3 regions of the Streptomyces sp. NPDC060027 genome follow, and region 2 is predicted to be linked to each of the others. Evidence: riboswitches for the same ligand, from Rfam matches in the RefSeq annotation. Region 2 holds a riboswitch; each other region holds the start of a gene.
The links. Region 2 has a riboswitch for thiamine pyrophosphate ahead of ACFWBT_RS06790 (purine-cytosine permease family protein). Riboswitches for the same ligand answer to the same signal wherever they lie in the genome.

Region 1 (7,242 bases), on a different contig from region 2:
TCGACGCGGGCGGGCTCGACCCGCAGAAGCCGCACGCACAGGACGAGGTGTACTTCGTGGTGAGCGGACGCGCGTCGATCACGGTCGGCCTGGAGACCACCCAGGTGGCGCGGGGCAGTGTCGTGTACGTGCCCGCGGGGGTCGCCCACAAGTTCCACCACATCACGGAGGATCTGCGGGTCCTGGTGGTGTTCTCTCCGCCCGAGAGCTGACCTGCGTCTCAGGGTTCCCTAGGGGGACGGTCAGGGGAGGACAAGGGGTGCGAGGCCACCGCGCGGCCCCCTCTCCGACCTAGCATCGGATGCAGGACACAAGAGAACCCGGAATCGGTGTCCCGGTGTTGGGACCACGGGCGAGGAGAGGTAAGGACAGGGCGATGCGAGAGATCTTCAACGGTATGCCGTGGTGGGTGAAGTGGGTCGCGGTGCCGGTCATCGCCCTGGTGGTGTTCGGCGGCCTGATAGCGAGCGTCGTCACCTTCGTCGTCCTCGTGCTCTTCAAGGTGCTCATCTTCGTGGCGCTGGTCGGCGGACTGATCTACATCGTGCGGAAGTTCATGTCGGGTTCGTCCTCGCGCAGCGACTGGTGAGGCGCGAGAGGGTGAGCGGGAGGTAACGGCGAAAGGGGAAAGGGAACCCAAGGTTCCCTCGGGCGAGGGAAGTTTTCCGGCGAGGCCGTATGCCGGCCGTGACTGGCGGTTAAAGTCCGGAATTCGACGCGGGGGTCGACCCCCGCGGGCAGCGCACAGCCCCCTCCCGTGTTTCCCCGCACGGGCGGTCCTCCTCGCGCTTCGGGAGTGCCCCTTGGCCACGGTTGACACCGCACCCGCACCATCAGTCGCTCCGCCCTTCCAGCGATCGGGCATGCCCGCAGCGGCACGCGTTCCACCGGTCCAGCCGCGCACCTCGCCGGGGGAGCCGCCTCTTTCACGCTCCGCGTCGGTTTCGCCGGCGGAGTCGGCGCCGCCGCGGTCTCCGGTGGAGACACCCACGCGGCGCGCCCTGCCGGCGGACGGGCTCACCGGGCGCACACTGCCGTCGGTGACCCGCAGTCCGCGCTCCGCGGCTCCCGGGGCGGCACGGCTCGCCCGAAACCTTCCGGCGGAGCCCGAAGTCACCCCGCTGGATTCCCAGTCCACCACGTTGATCGGCTCGGTGCAGCGGGCCATGCGTCTGCTGGAGGCCGTCGCCTCGCGGGAACACGGCGCACCTGCCAAACAGCTCGCGCGGGAGGCGGGACTCGCGCTGCCGACCGCGTACCACCTGCTGCGCACCCTTGTTCACGAGGGTTATCTGCGCCGGGACAGAGGGCTGTTCTACCTCGGTGAGGCCGCCGAACGGCTGAGCAGCAGCGGAGCCCAGCAGAAACGTCGCAGCACGGTGAGTGACACGCTCGCGCACTGGCGCGACGCGATCGGCGCCCCCGTGTACTACGCGACCTACCGCGACGGCGAGATCGAGGTCGTGTGTGTCGCCGACACTCCGGCGAATCCCGCGGTCGAGGAGTGGGCCGACTTCCGGGAGACTGCGCACGCCCACGCGATCGGTCAGTGTCTGTTGTCCCAGCTGGACGACAAGTCCCGGCGGGACCACCTCGATCGGTACCCGGTGCAGTCGATCACCCCCTACACGGTGCGTGACAAGGACCGCCTGCTGAGGCGGCTCGAACGGATGGGGCGGATGGAACCGGTGGTCGAGCGGCAGGAGTACGCGCTGGGCGCGGTCTGTGCCGCGATCCCGATCACGGCGGGCAGTACCGCCGCGACCATGGCCATTTCCTTCCCGTCCCACCAGGTCGACCGACTGCTGCCCGCGGCACAGAAGCTGCAGAGCGAAATCGGCAGGCTGCTAGGGACACTCGCCATCTCTATCAGTATCTGAAAACTCACTCCTTGTGATCTGTCGTGCACGGTGAGCAATATTTCCAGCAGTGTCAGGGGGATGATTCCTGGCCAGTCGATGGCAAACGACGGGGTAGGCGATGCGCGAGTCGGTGCAGGCAGAGGTCATGATGAGCTTCCTCGTGTCCGAGGAGCTGTCCTTCCGCATTCCGGTGGAGCTGCGATACGAGACCTGTGATCCGTACGCGGTGCGGTTGACCTTCCACTTGCCCGGAGACGCGCCCGTGACCTGGGCGTTCGGTCGGGAGCTGCTGATCGACGGGGTGGGCAGGCCGTGCGGTGACGGTGATGTGCACATCGCTCCGGCCGACCCGGAGGCGTTCGGTGAGGTGCTGATCCGGCTTCAGGTCGGAGGAGATCACGCCCTGTTCCGGTCCGGGGCCGCACCACTCGTCGCCTTCCTCGACCGTACGGACAAGCTGGTGCCGCTCGGGCAGGAGCGCTCCCTCGCCGGTTTCGACACATCTCTCGACGAAGCGCTCGACCGCATCCTGGCGGAGGAGCAGAGCGCGGGCTGAAGCACCCGTACCCCCGAGCGGAGTAACGCTTCCTCAAGGGGGCGTGGGTGCCGAATGGTTCCGGCGTCACGGGCGGACGGCTCAGTGCTTGCGGCGGCGGCCCTTCCCGCTCCGTACCGGCGTCCTGGCACCCGCGGACTCGACGGGGCCGGTCACGGTCCCTTCACGGTCCGCGGCGACCACGAGGGCGGCCAGCGCGGTCGTCACCGGCACGGCGGCGACCAGGCCGATCGATCCGACCAGGGTGCGCACGATCTCCTCGGCGACCAGTTCGCTGTTGGCCACGGTGCCCACGCTGCTCTGCGCGATCGAGAAGAGCAGCAGCAGCGGCAGTGCGGCGCCCGCGTAGGCCAGGACGAGCGTGTTGACGACCGACGCGATGTGGTCGCGGCCGATCCGGATGCCCGCGCGGTAGAGGCCACGCCAGCCCATCGTGGGGTTGGCTTCGTGCAGCTCCCACACCGCGGACGTCTGCGTCACCGTCACATCGTCGAGAACACCGAGCGAACCGATGATGACTCCGGCCAGCAGCAGACCGCTCATGTCGATGGACGGGTACAAGCCATGGATCAGACCGGTGTCGTCGTCCGTGTTGCCGGTCAGCACGGCCCAGTCGATGAAGACCGAGCCGAGGATGCCGATCAGCACGAGTGAGAGCAGGGTGCCGACCACCGCCACGGATGTACGGGCCGACAGGCCATGGCACATGTAGAGCGCGATCAGCATGATGGCGCTGGACCCGACGACGGCCACGACCAGCGGGTTCGAGCCCTGCAGGATCGCCGGCAGGATGAAGAAGTTCAGGATCATGAAGCTGATGGCCAGGGCGATCAGTGCCATGACGCCGCGCATCCGGCCGACCACCACGACGACCACGGCGAAGATCCCGGCGAGCAGCGTCAGGGGAAGCTTCCGGTTCGCGTCCGTGACCGAGTACTGGAGGTCCTTGGGGGCGGAGGGCTCGTACGCGACGACGACTTTCTCGCCCTGGTGCAACTGCCGTGACTGGTCCGGCTGAACGATCTCGGTGAACGTGCGGCCCTTGTCCTTGCCGGTGTCGATCCGGATCGTCGCCTTCTTGCATTCACCCGTCGCCTGCAGCTGGGCGGAGGAGCCCTCGGCGGTGGAGGTGTCGCCCGTCGGGGTCTCCCCCGAGGCGTTCACGGACCTGCAGTCCACCTGGTCGATCCTGGTGACCGTCGCCTGCTGGGTCTGCCGGTCGAAGCCGACACCGGTGCGCTCGTGGGAGGGGGCACCGCCGGGCCACAGCACCACGAGACCCACCGCGACCGCGGCCGCGAAGGGGATCAGTACCGCGGCGATGACCTTGCGCAGGTGCTTGGAGACCGGCGCGGCAGGACCGTGGCTGTGCGAGTGCCCGTGCCCGCCGCCCGAACCTCCGCCCTGTCCGACGCCCGGCCCGTGTTCGCCGCCGTGCCCGTCGTGACCGCCGTCCGGTCCGGAACCATGGCCACCCCCCGGCCCATGCCCATGCCCATGGCCGTTGCCGGAACCATGTCCGTGGCCGTCGTCGGAGCCCGGACGGCGCGGAGACTCGGCCGGTGGGAACGGGGAGCGCTGGGGTGCTGTCACCGACCGATCATCGCAAGAACGACCAGGGCCCTCTGTTCACCGCGCCAAATATGACGCTAGCGTGGAGGCACCTTTGCACACGCGGGAGCTCGGAGCACCGGGCTGAGAGGGCGCTGACCTCCGTCTTCGCGATGTTTCACATGAAACATCGACGAACGGAAGCCGCTGCGTCGACCGCTGAACCTGTTACCGGGTAATGCCGGCGTAGGGAGTAGGTCTCATGACCAACAAGGACGTACGCACGCCTGCCTCCAGCCAGACGGGCGGGGTCGCTTCACCGTCGCTGAACGGGGAGGCCGGGAAGTCCATCGGCTGGCACAAGGCGTATGTCGGGGGTACGCGTCCCGATCTGCGGGTGCCGGTTCGTCAGGTGCACCTGACCAACGGGCAGTCCGTGACGCTGTACGACACCTCAGGCCCGTACACCGATCCGACCATCGACACCGATGTGCGCAGGGGGCTGGCGCCGCTGCGCGAGAACTGGATCATCGCCCGCGGCGACACCGAAGAGTACGCGGGCCGCCCCGCCCGTCCGGAGGACGACGGGATCAAGCACACGTCCCCGCGCGGCGGGCTGCGCAACCTGGACGCGGTCTTCCCGGGGCGACCGCGTCAGCCGCGCCGGGGGCGCTCCGGGCAGGCGGTCACCCAGCTCGCCTACGCGCGCCGTGGCGAGATCACGCCCGAGATGGAGTTCGTGGCGCTCCGGGAGAACGTCGATGGCGAAGTCGTACGCGAGGAGATCGCCGCCGGCCGCGCGGTGCTGCCCGCCAACGTCAACCATCCGGAGATCGAGCCGATGATCATCGGCAAGCGGTTCCTGGTGAAGGTCAACGCCAACATCGGCAACTCCGCGGTCACTTCCTCCATCGAGGAGGAGGTCGAGAAGATGACCTGGGCGACCCGCTGGGGCGCCGACACGGTCATGGACCTGTCGACCGGCCGCAACATCCACACCACCCGCGAGTGGGTGCTGCGCAACTCCCCCGTTCCCATCGGCACGGTGCCGCTCTACCAGGCGCTGGAGAAGGTCGACGGCCGCGCCGAGGAGCTGACCTGGGAGATCTACAAGGACACGGTCATCGAACAGGCCGAGCAGGGCGTGGACTACATGACGGTCCACGCGGGCGTGCGCCTGGCGTACGTGCCGCTCACCGCGAACCGTAAGACCGGCATCGTCTCGCGCGGCGGCTCGATCATGGCGGCCTGGTGCCTCGCGCACCACAAGGAGTCGTTCCTGTACGAGAACTTCGAGGAACTCTGCGAGATCCTCGCCGCGTACGACGTCACCTACTCGCTCGGCGACGGTCTGCGGCCCGGCTCCATCGCGGACGCCAACGACGCCGCTCAGTTCGCGGAGTTGAGGACGCTCGGGGAACTCAACACCATCGCGAAGCGTTTTCAAGTACAGACGATGATCGAAGGCCCGGGGCATGTCCCGATGCACAAGATCAAGGAGAACATCGACCTTCAGCAGGAGATCTGTGATGAAGCTCCGTTCTATACGCTCGGCCCGCTGACGACGGACATCGCCCCTGCGTACGACCACATCACCTCCGGCATCGGTGCCGCGATGATCGCCTGGTGGGGCACGGCCATGCTCTGCTACGTCACGCCCAAGGAGCATCTGGGCCTGCCCAACCGTGACGACGTCAAGACCGGCGTCATCACCTACAAGATCGCCGCCCACGCGGCCGATCTCGCCAAGGGGCATCCAGGCGCACAGGACTGGGACGACGCGCTCTCCGACGCCCGCTTCGAGTTCCGGTGGGAGGACCAGTTCAACCTGGCTCTCGATCCGGACACGGCACGGGAGTTCCACGACGAGACGCTGCCGGCCGAGCCCGCCAAGACGGCCCACTTCTGCTCCATGTGCGGGCCGAAGTTCTGCTCGATGAAGATCAGTCAGAGCATCAACGAGCGGTTCGGCGGTGACGCGGGCGAAGGCGCCTCCGCGGAGGAGGTCTCCGCGGGCATGCTGCAGAAGTCCCGGGAGTTCGCGGAGGCGGGCAACCGCGTGTACCTGCCGCTGGCCGACTGAGCCGCTCCACAGGGGCGCGGTCCGGGGCACGGAACGCCCGGACCGCCGCCCTCGGGCCGCCCGGTCATGCCGCGGCGTCCTGTGGGTACCAGCGCAGTTCCACCGTGTTCCCGTCCGGGTCCTGGACGTAGACCGAGGTGGCGCTGCCCCGCGCGCCGAAGCGTGCGACGGGACCCTGAAGCACGGTGAAGGATCCCGACGCGATGACCTCGTCCCAGTCCAGCGGTTCCACGGTGAGACAGATGTGGTCGACGTTGGACTCCCCACGGGGGCCGTCCACCAGGTCGATGATGGTTTCCGCGGTGATCCGCACCGACGGGAACGGGACCTGGCCTGCTCGCCACTCGGCAAGGCGTACAGGTGCCAGTCCGAGAAGCCCGGTGTAGAAGCCCAGGGACCGTTCGACGTCCGCGACGTTGAGGACCAGGTGGTCGAAGGCCTTCACGCGTATCGCGGTCACTTGGTCTCCAGGGCGACGGCGCGGCGGAGCCACTCACCGAAGAGGACGGGGTCGACCTCGTCGGTACGGCTGAGCTTCACCGAGGCCATCTGGCGGGCTCCGGCGACCAGTCGGCCCGATGGATCGGCCACCTCCTGGCCGCGCCAGAGGCCGAAGGTGACGTAGGACGTGTAGCCCTTGAGCAGACAGATCGGGGTCTGACCGGGCTTGGCTCCGAGGCTCCAGGTGGGATGGCCGTGCCAGAGCGCGCCGGAGCCGTCGGGGAGGGCCGAGTCGATGACAGGCCGGATCTTCTCGCCGATGTCGCGCAGGGGGCCGTCGAGCCCGTTCAGGTAGGAGGTGATGTCCGAGGCGTTCATGTGAGTCCTGTTCAGGAGGGGTGCGTCCCGGGCTCCCCAAGGGGGCCGGTTGGACGCCATCTACGATCCGCCGCGGGACCGAGGCCATCAAGGCATGATCGACGTACGACCGTTGAGCCAGATTTAACGCCGGGGGGATTCATGCTGGAGCGGCTGGAGATCGAGACCTTCCTGACCCTGGCCGAGGAACTGCACTTCGGCCGGACCGCGGAGCGGTTGCTGATCACGACCGGGCGGGTCAGCCAGGTGACCAAGAAGCTTGAACGCAGGGTCGGCGGGCCGTTGTTCGAACGCAACAGCCGTTCCGTCCGGCTCACTCCGATCGGCCGGCAGCTGGCGGCCGACCTGGTGCCGCTGGTCGCCGCGATGGA
Region 2 (7,242 bases):
GCGGGGGTGCGGTTGTGGACGGCGACGGTGTAGCCGTTCCGGGCGAAGTTGCGGGCCAGATTGCGGCCCATCACCGCGAGCCCTGTGACGCCGATCTGCGCGGTCGCCTTCATGGTGTGCTCCTTGGATCCGGATCTGCCTCCCCGCGTACCTGACGGGCGAGCAGACGACTGTCGCTGTGCCGATCAGTACGCACGACAGGGGGCGGGGTGTTCACCTTCGGAGGCAGCTGGTGCGGTGCATCGGGCGCTCGGATCTCCGGACGGCACCCGGACCCGACCGCTCCGTCCTCCGGACGGCACCCGGACCCGACCGCTCCGGTCCTCCGGGTGGCACCCGGACCGACCGCTCCGGTCCTCTGGACGGCGCCTGGACTTGGCCGCTCCGGGCCGTCGGGACGGCGCCCGGACTCAGAGGTTCCGGCGCAGTCGCCAGCCGTGGTCCACCGGTCCGATACCGGCGCCGAGCGCGAACCCGGCCTCGATGGCGGCGGTCACGTACTCCTTGGCCCGCCGAACGGCATCCGGCACCGACAGGCCCTCGGCCAGGCCCACCGCGACGGCCGAGGCGAGCGTGCACCCGGTGCCGTGCGTGTGCCGGTTGTCGTGGCGCGGGGCGCGCAGCCAGTGCTCCGCCGTTCCGTCGGTGAGCAGATCGACGGCCTGCCCCGGCAGATGGCCGCCCTTCACCAGCACCCAACGCGGACCGAAGGCGAGCAACCGGTCGGCGGCCCTGCGCATGCCCTCCTCGTCCTTCACCTTCAGCCCGGTGAGTTGGGCGACCTCGTCGAGATTCGGGGTGGCCACCGTCGCCCGCGGCAGCAACCGGGTCCGTACGGCGTCCAGCGCGTCGTCGGCGAGAAGCCGGTCCCCGTGCTTGGAGACGCTCACCGGGTCCACCACGACCGGGGCGGCCACGTCGGACAGCAGTGCGGCGACCGTGGTGACCAGTCCGGGCGACGACAGCATCCCGGTCTTCACGGCCTGGACGCCGATGTCGTCGACGACACTGCGGTACTGGGCGCGCACCGCCTCCTCGGACAGTTCCCAAGCACCCTGCACACCAACGGAGTTCTGCGCCGTCACCGCGGTGAGCACGCTCATCCCATGGGCGCCCAGCGCCAGCATCGTCTTCAGGTCGGCCTGGATTCCGGCGCCTCCGCCGGAGTCGGAACCGGCGATGGTCAGAACGCGGGGCGGCGTGGTCATACGAGGTGTTCCTCTCGGATACGGCTTGCGGCGCGAGTCCCTCCCGGCCAGCGGAGCGACGAACGGGCGCGTCGGGCGGGCGTGTTGGACGGGCCCCTCGGACGGTTTCCTCGGACGGGCCCGTCGGACGGTGCCTAGGCGCGGCGGCGCAGCCGCAGCGGGGCGTAGAGGGCGAGGGCGACGAGGAAGGCCACGTAGTAGGAGAGGTCGGCGCCGTGCAGCGCGTGGGCCACCGGACCGACGTACAGGCCCGTGTCCATGAACGGCACGGCCGCGCCGAATGCCCCGACGAAGGCGACCAGTGACGCCCGTCCGGAACGCGGGCGGGCGGTCTCGACGGCGAGATCGACCGGGGCGCCGCCGCGCTCCCGTCCGCGGGCGATCCAGTCGACGACGACGATCGCGACGAACCCGGGGATCCAATAGCCCACGAACAGCAGCACGTTCTGGAAGCGGGCCGTGGTGTCGGCGGCGTGCATCCACAGCACCAGGGGGAAGCCGAGCCCGGCGGCCAGCGCGGCGGCCACCGGACGCGGTATCCGCACGCCCAGGGTCTGCAGGGCCAGCGAACCGCTGTAGTCGTTCATCGCGTTGCTGCACACCGCCGCCAGCGCCACGGCCAGCAGCCCGAACGCGCCCGCCGTCCCGCCGCCCAGCAACTCGTCGACGCCCGCCGCCGTCTGGTCGGTCAGCACGGACGCGCCCCACAGCCCGAGGACCTGAACGGCCAGAAAGGACACCACGAGGCCGAGCAGGGTGCACCAGAACATCCGCGGGCGGGAGGTGGCGCGCGGCAGATAGCGGCTGAAGTCACTGGCGTACGGCGCCCAGGACAGCGAGAGGCTGAGCGCGATGGTGCTGGTCAGGACGAACGCGCCCGCGCGGTCGGCCCCGGCGGCGGCTCCCGTCGCGGCGGGGTGGACGCCGTCGAGCATCCGCCAGGCGATGACCGCGAAGGCGACGGCGAGCACGAACGTCATGACGATCTGGAGACGGTGGATCGCTTCGTAGCCGAGGACACCGAGGGCCCCTTGGGCAACCATCATGACCAGCACGCCGAGCCAGAACGGCCAGCCGCACAGCCGCGCCAGCGCGTCCCCGCCGAACAGGCCGATCAACGCGTCCCAGGCGACCGAGGACAGCCACTGGAGCATCCCGGGCAGCACCACTGCCCGGCCGAACGCGAGCCGCGCGAGGGGGAGTTGGCCGGTGCCGGTGAGGCCGCCCCAGGTGCTGAGGTAGGCGGTGGGCAGCGCGCCGAGCACGGTACCGAGGACGACCGCCGCGAGGGCGGTGCCGAAGTCCAGGCCGAGCGCGATGCCGATGGTGCCGGTGAACACGCCCGTCATCGTGAGGTTCGGGGCGAACCACACGGTGAACAGCCGCCCGGCCCCGCCGTACCGGTTGTTCTCGGGAACCGGCTCGATGCCGTGCCCCTCCACCCGCAGGTCGCCGGGTGCGGCAGGCATACGTCCGTCGAAGACGGCGGGCCGGCTGTCGACGGGCGGCCCGTCGAAAACATGCGCCAATGGCATGGAAGACATCCCTCCGCCAGTACGAACTGGTTCAGGTTCGACGGGTGTGATCTCAGCCCCTGGAGGGGCACCCCGTGTCCGGTACGACGGACACAGTAACCCCATCCCCTCGCTCCTGTGTACGGCGGAGGTGCCGGCCCCGGGACACCGGTCCCCGCGGGGGCGGCACCCCCACGGCCCTTCGCGCCACCCACCTGGAGCAGTACGCGACCGAACACCTCCGATTCATTCGGGTGGCTCGGCCGGGCTTCCCCGCAGCGCGGTGCGTGCCGCCCCTCGGTACTGTCGGAAGTGATCGCCGCTCGCTCTCCGCTCCCGGGTTCCCGGACCCGGTGGCCGGGCGGAAGGAGGCAGGGTGCCGTGACCGTGATCTCCCTGAAGTCCGCGCAGGTGCGGGAAGGGCTCACCCTCCCGTACGCCGAAGCCGGTTACCCCAGTGGCACACCGGTCGTCTTCGTGCACGGTCTGGCCGACTCCTGGTGGTCCTTCGAGCCCGTCCTGAGGCGCCTTCCGGCGTCCCTGCACGGCTACGCCCCCACGCAGCGCGGACACGGCGATGCGGACCGGCCTCCCGAGGGCTACACTCCCGACGATTTCGCCGCCGACCTGGTGGCCTTCCTCGACGCGGCCGACATCCCCCGCGCGATTCTGGTCGGGGCGTCCAGCGGCGGCGTACCGGCCCGGATCGTCGCCGGCAGCCACCCCGACCGCATCGCCGGTCTGGTTCTGCTCGGTGTCCCCGGGACCCTCGCGGACAAGCCGGTGGCGGCCGCGGTGCGCGAGGCGGTGGAAGGCCTCGCCGATCCCGTGCCCCGCGCGTTCGTCGAGGACTTCATGGCCGGCACCGCGGCCCGCCCGATCGCCCGGGGATTCATCGAGACCATGGTCGAGGAGAGCCTCAAACTCCCCGCGTACGTCTGGCAGGAGACTCTGGGCGGTCTCCTCGACGCCGATCTGGGCGCGACCCTCGCGGGCATCCTGGTGCCCACCCTCGTCATCTGGGGCGACCAGGACGAGTATCTGCCCCGCGAAGACCAGCAGACCATCCTGAACGCCGTGCACGGCGCCGACTTCCTCGCCTACGAGGGCACCGGCCATGTCGTCCACTGGGAACAGCCCGAACGCGTGGTCGCCGACATCGCCGCCTTCGCCGCGCGGATCGCGCACCCCGGCACTCCCTCCGACACCACCTGACATCGCCCGACGGTACGGCCCGGCATCGTCCCACGGGCACTGCCTGACGTCGCAGGGAGGGTGAACGGCGGTGTGCTGCGCCCGTGTTGGGCGTGAGCGCCGCCGCCGTCTTCCGCACCCGGTCTCCGCACCCGGTCTCCGCACCCGGTCTCCGCACCCGTTCGCCGCGCCGCATGCCCCGGACGGGGCTGCCCGCAGAGTCCTTGGCGCGCCGCGAGACCGACTGTTGACGCGATCCGTACGGTCGGCGCTCACCCTCACATGGCATGCTCATGCTCCCCACAGGAAGGGATCACGTGTCATGAGACCGAGCCCACGCTCCCTGCTCGCCGCCACCGCCGTACTGAGCACCGTCCTCGCCGTCCCGGCGCCCGCCGATGCCGTCGGTGCGGCAGAGGTTCCGGCCGCGGGCGCCTATTTCGTCCAGAGCGCGACCACGGGACTGAACGCCGCCGACAGCGCCGGCGCGGTCGTCCAGCACAACCCCAAGGGCAACGAGGACCACCAGCAGTGGACCCTGCGCGCGCTTGGTTCCTCGACCGTTCTCGAAAGCGCGGACAGCAAGGGCAGTTGTCTGGGTCGCGTGGGCGACCAGGCCCGGACCGTGGCCTGTTCGAGCGCCGACGCCGCGTGGGAGGTGGCCGCGAGCGGCGCCGACCAGTACACGCTCAAGGCTCCGGGAACGGACCGCTACTTGACGGTCGGCGCCAAGACCTCAGGCGCCAACTACCCCGCCCAGCTGGCGGTCGGCGCGCGGGGCGGCCTCGCCACCTGGTATCTGACCCCGGTCGCGCCCGAGACCCGGCCCATGCCGTCCCAGGATCAACGCACCCTGGACCAGGTCACGTTCCTCACGGCCCACAACGCCTACGCCAACGGAGTGGACGGTGGATTCGCGCCGCCCTTCGTCAATCTGGTACCCAATCAGAAGCGCGGCATCAACCAGCAACTCGCCGACGGGGTACGCGGGTTCATGCTCGACCTGCACCAGACGCCGGACGGCGCGATCCTCTGCCACAACAGCTGCACCCTCGTCAGCAGGCCGGTCGCGCTGTGGGTCGACCTGCAGCGCGTGGTCGACTTCCTCAAGCAGCACCCCGACCAGTTCGTCACCGTGTTCCTGGAGGACTACGTCGATCCCGGCGTCCTGCGCGCCGAACTCGCCCGCGTGAACGGCCTGTCCGACGTTCTCTACCGCCCCGACCTGACCGGCGTGCGCGAGAACGGCTGGCCGAAGCTCGCCGAACTGACCGCCGCCGGCCGGCGCCTGCTGATCTTCACCGACCACAGCCGTTCCTCCGACGAGTCCGCCGGACTCACCCGGGACAGCTTCGGCGTCATGTACCAGCGCGAGTGGACCGTCGAGAACTACTGGTCCATGGGCTCCGGCATCGGCTCCTCCGACTGGTCCTGCTACAGCCGCTGGTACGACGCGGGCACGAACGTCCCGCTCACCCGCACCGAGCCGGGCTTCCGCCCCCTCTTCGTGATGAACCACTTCCGCGACGCCGCCCTCTCCGGAACCGCAGCCACGGACAACACCAAACTCGTCGACCGCGCCCGCCGCTTCTGCCAGCCGGCCGCCCGCAAGAAGCCCAACTTCCTCGCCGTGGACCGCTACGACCTGGGCGATCCCGCTTCCGCGGTGAATACGCTGAACACCTACACCTATCCGTAGCCCAGCTGAGACCGCACGTCATGCGGCGGGCGCACCTGCGGGGGAGTGGTCCACGCGGGGCCCGCCCGGCAAGGCCGGTGGGGTCGGGGCTGTCTGGGACCGGTTCGGCTCCCAGACAGTCCGTTCCACGGCGGCCGCGGCCGACCGGCCCGGAACGGTGAACGGTGCCTTCGACAAGACCAGGTCCTCCACGGATACCGGAAGCGGGGCGATCTGCGCGAGAGCTGGAAGGGAAGGGTGTGGGCAGGCCTGCGCAAGACGTGCGGTCTCCGAAGTCCCGTATCCCGGCGGGCGGGGTACGGTGGGGGAACCGAGGGCACGTCGTACGCCGGTGATCGGGCCGGTCTCGTCCCCGGCGCAGGACGACGCCGGGTGGCTCATGGCCCGGGGCAGGTTCCGCCCTATGACGGCCGAAGGCGTTCGCCCCGAGCGCGGCCGTGCGGCGGCCGAAGTCCCCTTGCCGGTCCGGCCGGGGTATGCGGGCCGACGACGCAGGGACCGAACCGGCGTCCACTCCGAGGCCGAGCGTGGTCCCGCCCGCGCATTCCGCCCGTGCCTTGTCCATGACGAGCGGAGTGACCACAGGAGCGGAGCCGTCGACTGAGGGCCCGCGCACTCACACACGACGGCAGCCCGAGTCCCCGGCCACGCGGTTCGCACCCCGGCCACCGAGTTCAACGGGCTCTGCCCGTCGCCCGGCTCGACCGAGCCGCCCCGCTCACCGCCGGGTCACGGCGCGCGAGTCATCGGCACGCCGAAGGCGTGCCCCCAGACAGGAGCTTCCATGGCCGCCGTCCTCGAACCCCTGCCCTCCCTGCCCCTCGCCCGCGTGCGGCTGGCGCCGCACAGCGCCCTGCCGCGGCGCATCGACGGGGCATGGTGGCCCCGCTCGCGCGATCTCCTCGTCGAACTCCCGCTTCTGATCGGCATGTTGCCACGTAGGTGGGGACACATCACCGCCGTGGACGTCAACACGGAGATGTGGCCGATGTCGCCCGGACGCATGCTCGTCGCCAACCACGTCGTTCGGCTGCGCAGGTCGGCCGGGTCCCGTGGCCGGCACACCATCTCCCTGCTCAGCAACGGCCGGGACCGTAGGGACCTGCTGGTCGTGCCGCCGGAACTCGACGCGGCGGACGCCGAGCCGCTGATGGCGGCCGCTGCGGTCGGCGCTCGCTGACGGGACCCGGTTGCGGCAGCCCGCACCACACGGTCGGCTCGTCCGTACGGGGAACCGGGGCGGGAGTATCTCCGCCTGCGGGACGGCGTGGGTGGCACGATCCGTGCACGGCCCCGGGGGGGGCGACGCCTCGCTCGCCCGGGGCCGTGCGGGATCACTCCGGCGGTCTCCGGATCCACACCTCTTGAGCGGCCCCTGCCCGGCCGGGACCGGCATCGGATCCGGAAGGGGCGTGGGAGCCGAGTTCGCCGAGCTTCGTCCAGCCCCAGGCGCGCAAGGTCCCTGCCGCCGCGTTCTCGTGGTCGTAGCCGGACCTGTCCACGGCCGCGACGACCAGATCGGTGTCGAGGCGTGCCAGCAGCCACTCACCCAGGCGTGTCGCGACGCCGACGCGGCGGTGGGCGGGCAGCACCATCAACTCGGCCAGCAGAAACGTACGGCTGGAGG
Region 3 (7,242 bases), on a different contig from region 2:
AGCACGCGACCCGCGTCCAGGGCCTGCAGTCCGGCCACCGTCCGCAGCAGCGTGGACTTGCCGCTGCCGCTCGGCCCGAGCACGCACACGATCTCGTGCTCGGCGACATCGAGGTCGACGGCGTCGAGCACGGCCCGGCCGCCGAAGCGTACGGTCGCGCCCTGCAGACTCAGCAGCATCTAGAACTCCCCGGTCCGGTCTGTCCGCATCCGCTCCAACAGCAGCAGCGCCACCGCGCACACCACCATCAGAATCGTCGAGAGGGCCATCGCCTGGCCGTAGTTGAGATCGCCCGCCCGCCCGAGCAGCCGGGCCACGGCGACCGGCAGCGTCGGGTTGTCGGGCCGTGCGATGAAGACCGTCGCCCCGAACTCCCCGAGGGAGACGGCGAAGGCGAATCCGGCCGCGATCAGCAGCGCCCGCCGCACCATCGGCAGATCGACCTCGCGCCACACCCGCCACGGCGACGCCCCGAGCACGGCCGCGGCCTCCCGCAGCCGCCCGTCCACCGCGCGCAGCACGGGCAGCATCGTCCGTACGACGAAGGGGACACCCACCAGCGCCTGCGCCAGCGGAACCAGGATCCAGCTGCCGCGCAGATCCAGGGGCGGCTCGTCCAGCGCGATCAGGAACCCGAAACCCACGGTCACCGCGGAAACGCCGAGCGGCAGCATGAGCAGCGCGTCGAAGCCCCGCAGGAGGCGGCCGGCGCGCCGGGTGAGGGCCGCCGCCGCCAGACCGCCGATCACCACGGCGATGGCGGTGGCGGCGAGCGCGTACTCCAGCGAGTTGCCGATCGCCTCGATCGGGGCGACGAGGAAGACGCCTCCGTCGTCGTCGGCCAGCGCCCGGTAGTAACCGAGTCCCGGGGCGTCGAGGGAGCGCTGGACGAGAACCGCGAGCGGCAGCACGAGGAGGACGCCGATGCTGGCCAGCACTCCCGCGAGCAGCGCCCACTGCCCGGCCCCGCGCGGCCGGCGCGCGGTCGTCTCCGGGGCCACCAGACGCAGGGCGGTCTCCCGTCGGCGTACGGTCGCCGCGTGTACGGCGAGGATCACGCCCACCGCCACGAACTGGACGATCGTCAGCACCGCCGCCGTCGCGAGGTCGAAGATCTCGGAGGTCTGCCGGTAGATCTCGACCTCCAGGGTCGAGAACGTGGGGCCGCCGAGGATCTGCACCACACCGAACGAGGTGAAGGTGAAGAGGAAGACCATGAGGGCCGCTGCGGCCACGGCCGGCCCGAGCGCCGGCAGCGTCACCCTGCGCCACGCCGCGAAGCGCGAGGCGCCGAGCACGCGCGCGGCCTCCTCCTGGCGCGGGTCGAGCTGCGACCAGAGTCCGCCGACGGTCCGTACGACGACCGCGTAGTTGAAGAAGACGTGCGCGAGCAGGATCGCCCACACCGTGGTGTCGAGGCGCACACCCCACAGCTCGTCGAGCAGCCCGCCGCGGCCGACCAGCGCGAGGAACGCCGTGCCGACGACCACGGTGGGCAGCACGAAGGGCACGGTCACCACGGCCCGGAGAATCTGCTTGCCCCGGAAGTCGAAGCGCGCGAAGACATACGCGCCGGGGAGCGCGACCAGCAGCGTGAGCACCGTCGAGGCGAGCGCCTGCCAGGTGGTGAACCACAGCACGTGCCGGATGTCGGACTGGGCCGGCACCTCCCAGATCCGGCCCAGTTGCCAGCCGCCGTCCGCGTGGAGCCCGCGCGAGACGATCGCGACGACGGGGTAGGCGAAGAAGACGGCGAAGAACGCGACGGGCAGGGCCATCAGGCCGAGCCGCGCCGCGTTCCGCCCACGGGCCTTCGGCGGAGCTCCGCCGGTCCCGTCGGCTCGGCCTGCTCCCTCGGCTACTTCAGTACGAGCGAGGTCCACGACTTGACCCAGTGGTCGCGTTCGGCGGCGATCTTCTCGGGGGCCAGGGTCTCGGGGTCCTTGGCCGGCGGCCCGTACCGCGTGAACTCCGGCGGCACCTGCGCGGCCTCGCGCACCGGGTAGACGAACATGTTGAGCGGCATGTCGTCCTGGAACTCCTTGGTGAGCATGAAGTCGAGGAGCGCCTTGCCGCCCTTGGCGTTCGCGGCGCCGCTGAGCAGACCCGCGTACTCGACCTGCCGGAAGCAGGTGCCGGTCGCGACACCGGTCGGAGCGGTGCTGGGCTTCGGGTCGGCGTAGATGACCTCGGCGGGCGGCGAGGAGGCGTACGAGACGACGAGCGGCCGGTCGCCCTTGGCCTTCTTGCCGCCGGCGGACCCCGAGAACTCCTCGTTGTAGGCCTGCTCCCAGCCGTCCACGACCTTCACGCCGTTGGCCTTGAGCTTCTTCCAGTAGCCCTCCCAGCCCCCATCGCCGTAGTGCGCGGCGGAGCCGAGCAGGAAGCCGAGGCCGGGCGAGGACGTGGAGGCGTTCTCGGTGACGAGGAGGTCCTTGTACGCGGGCTTGACCAGGTCGTCGAAGGACTGCGGCGGCTTCAGCTTATGCTCGCTGAAGTAGGCCTTGTCGTAGTTGACGCAGATGTCGCCCGAGTCGATGGGCGTGACCCGGTGCTTGTCCTGGTCGGTCCGGTACTCGGGCAGGACCAGATCCGCGCCCTTGGCCACGTACGGCTGGAACAGCCCGTTGTCGAGCGCGCGGGAGAGCAGGGTGTTGTCGACGCCGAAGAAGACGTCGCCCTGCGGGTTGTCCTTGGTCAGGATGGCCTTGTTGACGGCCTGCCCGGCGTCGCCGTCCTTGAGGACCCGGACCTTGTACCCGGACTGCTTCTCGAAGTCCTTGAGCACGCTCTTCGACACGACGAACGAGTCGTGGCTGACGAGCGTGATCGTCTTCGGATCGCCCGAGCCGCCGGCGTCGGACGAGTCGCACGCGGACAGTGCCGGCAGCGTGACAAGGCCGAGCCCGACGGCCAGGGCCGCGAACCGCCTGTTGGTGATGCTCACTGATTCCTCCTGGGTGACCAGGAAGAGACGCGGCCCTGCCCGGGACCTCTGACGGTCCCGGGCAGGGCGCAACAGCTTGAGTAACGACCGAACTTCCTACCCAGAATGACCTGGGCAAGGTTCAGAGGGTCTGCGGGCTGTCCCGCACTCTCAGCGCTGTGGCGCTCCCCTGTCGGAATATGAAGATGTCGGAATACGAAGAGATACTGACTCGGCTCAGACTACCGCTCGGTCGCGGCGAGCTGACCACACGCTCCGTCGATCTCCTGGCCACGGGTGTCCCGGACGGTCACCGTCACGCCATGGGCGGCGATCGCCTCGACAAACGCCTTCTCGTCCTCGGGCCGCGAGGCGGTCCACTTCGAACCCGGGGTCGGGTTCAGCGGGATGAGGTTGACATGCACGGGCCTGCCCTTGAGCATCCGCCCGAGCCGGTCACCACGCCACGCCTGATCGTTGATGTCCCGGATCATCGCGTACTCGATGGACAGGCGCCGCCCGGACCTGTCCGCGTACTCCCAACCGGCGTCCAGCACCTCGCGCACCTTCCACCGTGTGTTCACGGGGACGAGGGTGTCGCGCAGCTCGTCGTCCGGGGCGTGCAGGGAGATCGCGAGCCGGCACTTGAAGCCCTCGTCGGAGAACCGGTTGATGGCGGGGACCAGCCCGACCGTCGACACGGTGATACCGCGCTGCGAGAGCCCGAGCCCGTCCGGCTCGGGGTCGGTGAGGGCCCGGATCGCTCCGACCACGCGCTTGTAGTTGGCGAGCGGCTCACCCATGCCCATGAAGACGATGTTGCTCAGCCGCGCGGGACCCCCGGGGATCTCGCCGTCGCGCAGCGCCCGCATACCGTCGACGATCTGGTGCACGATCTCGCCGGTCGACAGGTTCCGGTCGAGGCCGGCCTGCCCGGTGGCGCAGAACGGGCAGTTCATTCCGCAGCCCGCCTGCGAGCTGATGCACATGGTCACCCGGTCCGGGTACCGCATCAGCACGGACTCGACGAGCGTGCCGTCGAAGAGCCGCCACAGGGTCTTGCGCGTGGTGTCCTGGTCGGTCGACAGATGCCGTACGACCGTCATCAGCTCGGGAAGCAGCGCCTCCTGGAGCTTGCCGCGCGAGGCGGCCGGGATGTCCGTCCACTCTGCGGGGTCGTGCGCGAACCGGGCGAAGTAGTGCTGCGAGAGCTGCTTGGCGCGAAACGGCTTCTCACCGATCGCGGCAACCGCCTCTTTGCGCTCGGCAGGCGTGAGATCGGCAAGGTGCCGCGGCGGCTTCTTGGCTCCGCGCGGCGCGACAAAGGTGAGTTCTCCGGGTGCAGGCATAACTCTTCCAGTGTCGCAGATCGACTCGGGTGGCCCAGGCCGGACCGGGGTGCGGGCGGTTACCCACGGGTGCCCGCTGTCATCAGCAGTCGCCCCTGGGTCGCCCCGGAGCGACCCCGGGGCGACCCAGGGGACTCCTCGCGCCGGCGGATCGCACTCAGGGGCGCCGGGATCAATCGCACTCGGGGGCGCCGGGATCACCGGCCTGAACAGGAAGGCGCTTCTGCTGTACTTCTCGCCGTTCCCGCGGTTCATCGACTCCGCCGCGAGCCGGCCCGTTGCCGCGCGGAGGACTGCTCGGCATGCTCCACATGACCGCCTGCGCCCCGGTCCACCTCGCCGTCGGCGTCCTCGCCCGCACCGTGCTGAAGACGCGGCCATCGGCCGCCCGGGCGGTGGCCCGCGTCTCCGGTGCCAGCGACCGACGATCTCCAGACGGCGGGCAGCCCGGCGAGCGGTACAGCCGCCGACGCGGGGGCAGGTGGCGCGGGCCGCCGCTCCGAGCCCCCGCGAGAGGGGCGCCCGGAGCGCGTGCGGCCGCGGCCACCGTCGACGGCCCGGACGGGTCCCCCGGCGGTCCCGAGCAGACCCGGACGGCCCGAGCGGTCGCGGGTTACGCGAACTGGCCGGGCTGGTAGCCGCCCGCGGGCTGCTGGACGATGACGTTCCCGCGGTTGAACGCGTTGATGACGGCGATGCAGCACACCAGCGCGGCGAGCTGCTCCTCGTCGTAGTACTTGGCGGCGTTCGCCCAGCACTCGTCCGTGACCCCGCCGGCCGCGTCGGCGATGCGGGTGCCCTGCTCCGTCAGCTCCAGGGCGGCGCGCTCGGCGTCGGTGAACACCGTGGCCTCCCGCCAGGCCGCGACCAGGTTGAGACGCACCGAGGTCTCACCCGCGGCGGTGGCGTCCTTGGTGTGCATGTCGGTGCAGAACCCGCAGCCGTTGATCTGGCTGGCGCGCAGCTTCACCAGTTCCTGCGTCGCGGCCGGCAGACCCGAGTCCTCGAGCGCCTTGCCCGCGGCGACGATGTGCCTGGTGAACTTGGCCGCGACCGGGCTGGCGAAGAGGTTCAACCGAGCTTCCATGATGCGCTCCTGTGTCGTCGTTCGTGGTTACACCTCTTCGACGGAACGCTCCCCCACGATGTGACACGCCTGAATGTGACCTGCGTCTCCTCGCCGCGACCGGGAGGGCCACCAGCGCCAACCCCGGCGACGACAGCGACACGGGCAGAGTGCTGCCACGACGTCACGCCAAGCCCTAGAATCGAATACGTGTACGAATCAGTGTCTCGCCTGGAGCACTTGCGCAGCGTCCGCGCATGGCTGCTCTGGCAACTGCGCCGCACCGACGCCACCATCGCCGAACTGGAGCGGCAGGAAGTCATGGCCACCCGCGCCGCCCGCGCCTTGCCCCCACCGCCCCGCGGATGGAAGCTCGCGATGCGGCGTGCGGGCGACGGCAGGGCCACCCCCGACGCCGTCCACACGGGCGACTGCGGCATGGCGGGAAAGAACACGAAACCACTGGCACGCGAGCAGGCCCTCAGGGCGCTCACCGAAGACGGCGTCACGGCCTGCCCGTACTGCCGCCCCGACACGGATCTGGGTGTCCTGTGAACCACGAAAACGCACAGCCCGAGGATGGGTGCGGCGCACCCATCGTCGTCCAGCGCGCGGCGGGAACCGGCGGCCGCCGGGTGACGATCCGCGCCCGGAACGCCGGCATCGCCCACAGCGACGCCGATCTGGTCGAGTTCCTGCGCCGGGCGGGCCTCCCGGACGCGGGGGACCTCCTGGACGATCCGCGCTGGGTGGAATGGCAGGACGGCCGGCCACACGAATACGACACCACCCCTCCCGGTCACATGGATCACGGTGCGGTGATCAGATGACCCGAAGGGGTGGTGTCGTAGCGGTGCACGGAGTAGCGGTGCACGGAGTAGCTGAGTGCGGAGTGGCCGTGCACGGAGTAGCTGAGTGCGAAGTGGCTGGGTGCGGAGTGGCTGGGTGCGGGAGAGCGCCGATCAGCCGGATCCGACGAAGAGCACGAGCAGCAGCCAGACCACCGGAGCCGTCGGGAGCAAGGAGTCCAGACGGTCCATGATGCCGCCGTGGCCCGGCAGCAGGGTGCCCATGTCCTTGATGCCGAGGTCCCGCTTGATCATGGACTCGCCGAGGTCACCCAGCGTGGCGCTGGCCGCGACCGCGAGGCCGAGGATCAGACCCTGCCACCAGGTGCCGTCGTCGATCAGGTACTGCATGCACAGCGCACCCGCCGCCATCGCGAAGCTGACCGCTCCGAACAGACCCTCACGGGTCTTTCCGGGGCTGATCCGCGGCGCCAGCTTGTGCTTGCCGAAGCGCCAGCCGATGGCGTACGCACCCGTGTCGCTGACCACCGTCAGCAGCAGGAAGGTCAGCACGCGGCGCGGGCCGTCGTCGGCCGTGAGCATCATGGCCACGAAGGTCGCCAGGAACGGCACGTAGAAGGCCGCGAAGACCCCCGCCGTGACGTCCTTGAGGTAGCCCTCGGGCGGTTCCGTCATCCGCCAGACCAGGACGGCCAGTGCGGTGAGCGCCATGGCGACCCACGCGCCCTCGGCACCGCGCACGTATCCGGCGACGACCATGGCGGCCCCGCCGAGTGCCAGCGGCACGAGGGGCGCCTTGATGCCCTTGCGCTCCTCCAGCCGTGAGGTGAGCTCCCAGAGCCCCACCACCACGGCGACCGCTATCACGCCGACGAAGACGGCCTTGACGACGAACAACGAGGCGACGATCACCGCACCGAGCCCGACGCCCACTCCTATGGCCGCGCCCAGGTCGCGTCCCGCACTCTTCTTCTGAGGTGCGGGGGCGGGCTGGGGGGCGGCGCTGGGCATGGGCTCCTGCGAAATCTGCGGGTTGTGTGACGGATCCCCGTAGGGCGCCGTCGTCGGTGTCTCGTCGCGGACCGAAGGGCC

Region 1: it holds a riboswitch for thiamine pyrophosphate, as region 2 does, so the genes downstream of both, thiC (phosphomethylpyrimidine synthase ThiC) here and ACFWBT_RS06790 (purine-cytosine permease family protein) in region 2, are expected to answer to the same signal.
Region 3: it holds a riboswitch for thiamine pyrophosphate, as region 2 does, so the genes downstream of both, ACFWBT_RS18585 (thiamine ABC transporter substrate binding subunit) here and ACFWBT_RS06790 (purine-cytosine permease family protein) in region 2, are expected to answer to the same signal.

What each region holds. Positions count from the first base shown of each region.
Region 1 covers NZ_JBHWVI010000155.1:2,617-9,858, reverse strand. Annotated here, with positions in the region: gene ACFWBT_RS30165 (cupin domain-containing protein) at 1-212, shown strand, start outside; gene ACFWBT_RS30160 (DUF5326 family protein) at 377-589, shown strand; gene ACFWBT_RS30155 (IclR family transcriptional regulator) at 1,167-1,880, shown strand; gene ACFWBT_RS30150 (SsgA family sporulation/cell division regulator) at 1,981-2,418, shown strand; gene ACFWBT_RS30145 (YibE/F family protein) at 2,500-4,011, opposite strand; TPP riboswitch at 4,083-4,239, shown strand; gene thiC (phosphomethylpyrimidine synthase ThiC) at 4,232-6,052, shown strand; gene ACFWBT_RS30135 (VOC family protein) at 6,117-6,503, opposite strand; gene ACFWBT_RS30130 (DUF1801 domain-containing protein) at 6,509-6,871, opposite strand; gene ACFWBT_RS30125 (LysR family transcriptional regulator) at 7,013-7,242, shown strand, end outside.
Region 2 covers NZ_JBHWVI010000017.1:1,375-8,616, forward strand. Annotated here, with positions in the region: gene gndA (NADP-dependent phosphogluconate dehydrogenase) at 1-113, opposite strand, end outside; gene thiD (bifunctional hydroxymethylpyrimidine kinase/phosphomethylpyrimidine kinase) at 411-1,208, opposite strand; gene ACFWBT_RS06790 (purine-cytosine permease family protein) at 1,343-2,743, opposite strand; TPP riboswitch at 2,735-2,828, opposite strand; gene ACFWBT_RS06795 (alpha/beta fold hydrolase) at 3,104-3,937, shown strand; gene ACFWBT_RS06800 (phospholipase) at 4,239-5,615, shown strand; gene ACFWBT_RS06805 (DUF5994 family protein) at 6,400-6,795, shown strand; gene ACFWBT_RS06810 (hypothetical protein) at 6,950-7,242, opposite strand, start outside.
Region 3 covers NZ_JBHWVI010000066.1:11,852-19,093, reverse strand. Annotated here, with positions in the region: gene ACFWBT_RS18595 (ABC transporter ATP-binding protein) at 1-179, opposite strand, end outside; gene ACFWBT_RS18590 (ABC transporter permease) at 180-1,883, opposite strand; gene ACFWBT_RS18585 (thiamine ABC transporter substrate binding subunit) at 1,859-2,947, opposite strand; TPP riboswitch at 3,023-3,128, opposite strand; gene rlmN (23S rRNA (adenine(2503)-C(2))-methyltransferase RlmN) at 3,169-4,275, opposite strand; gene ACFWBT_RS18575 (carboxymuconolactone decarboxylase family protein) at 4,889-5,362, opposite strand; gene ACFWBT_RS18570 (DUF6233 domain-containing protein) at 5,552-5,896, shown strand; gene ACFWBT_RS18565 (hypothetical protein) at 5,893-6,171, shown strand; gene ACFWBT_RS18560 (phosphatidate cytidylyltransferase) at 6,304-7,242, opposite strand, start outside.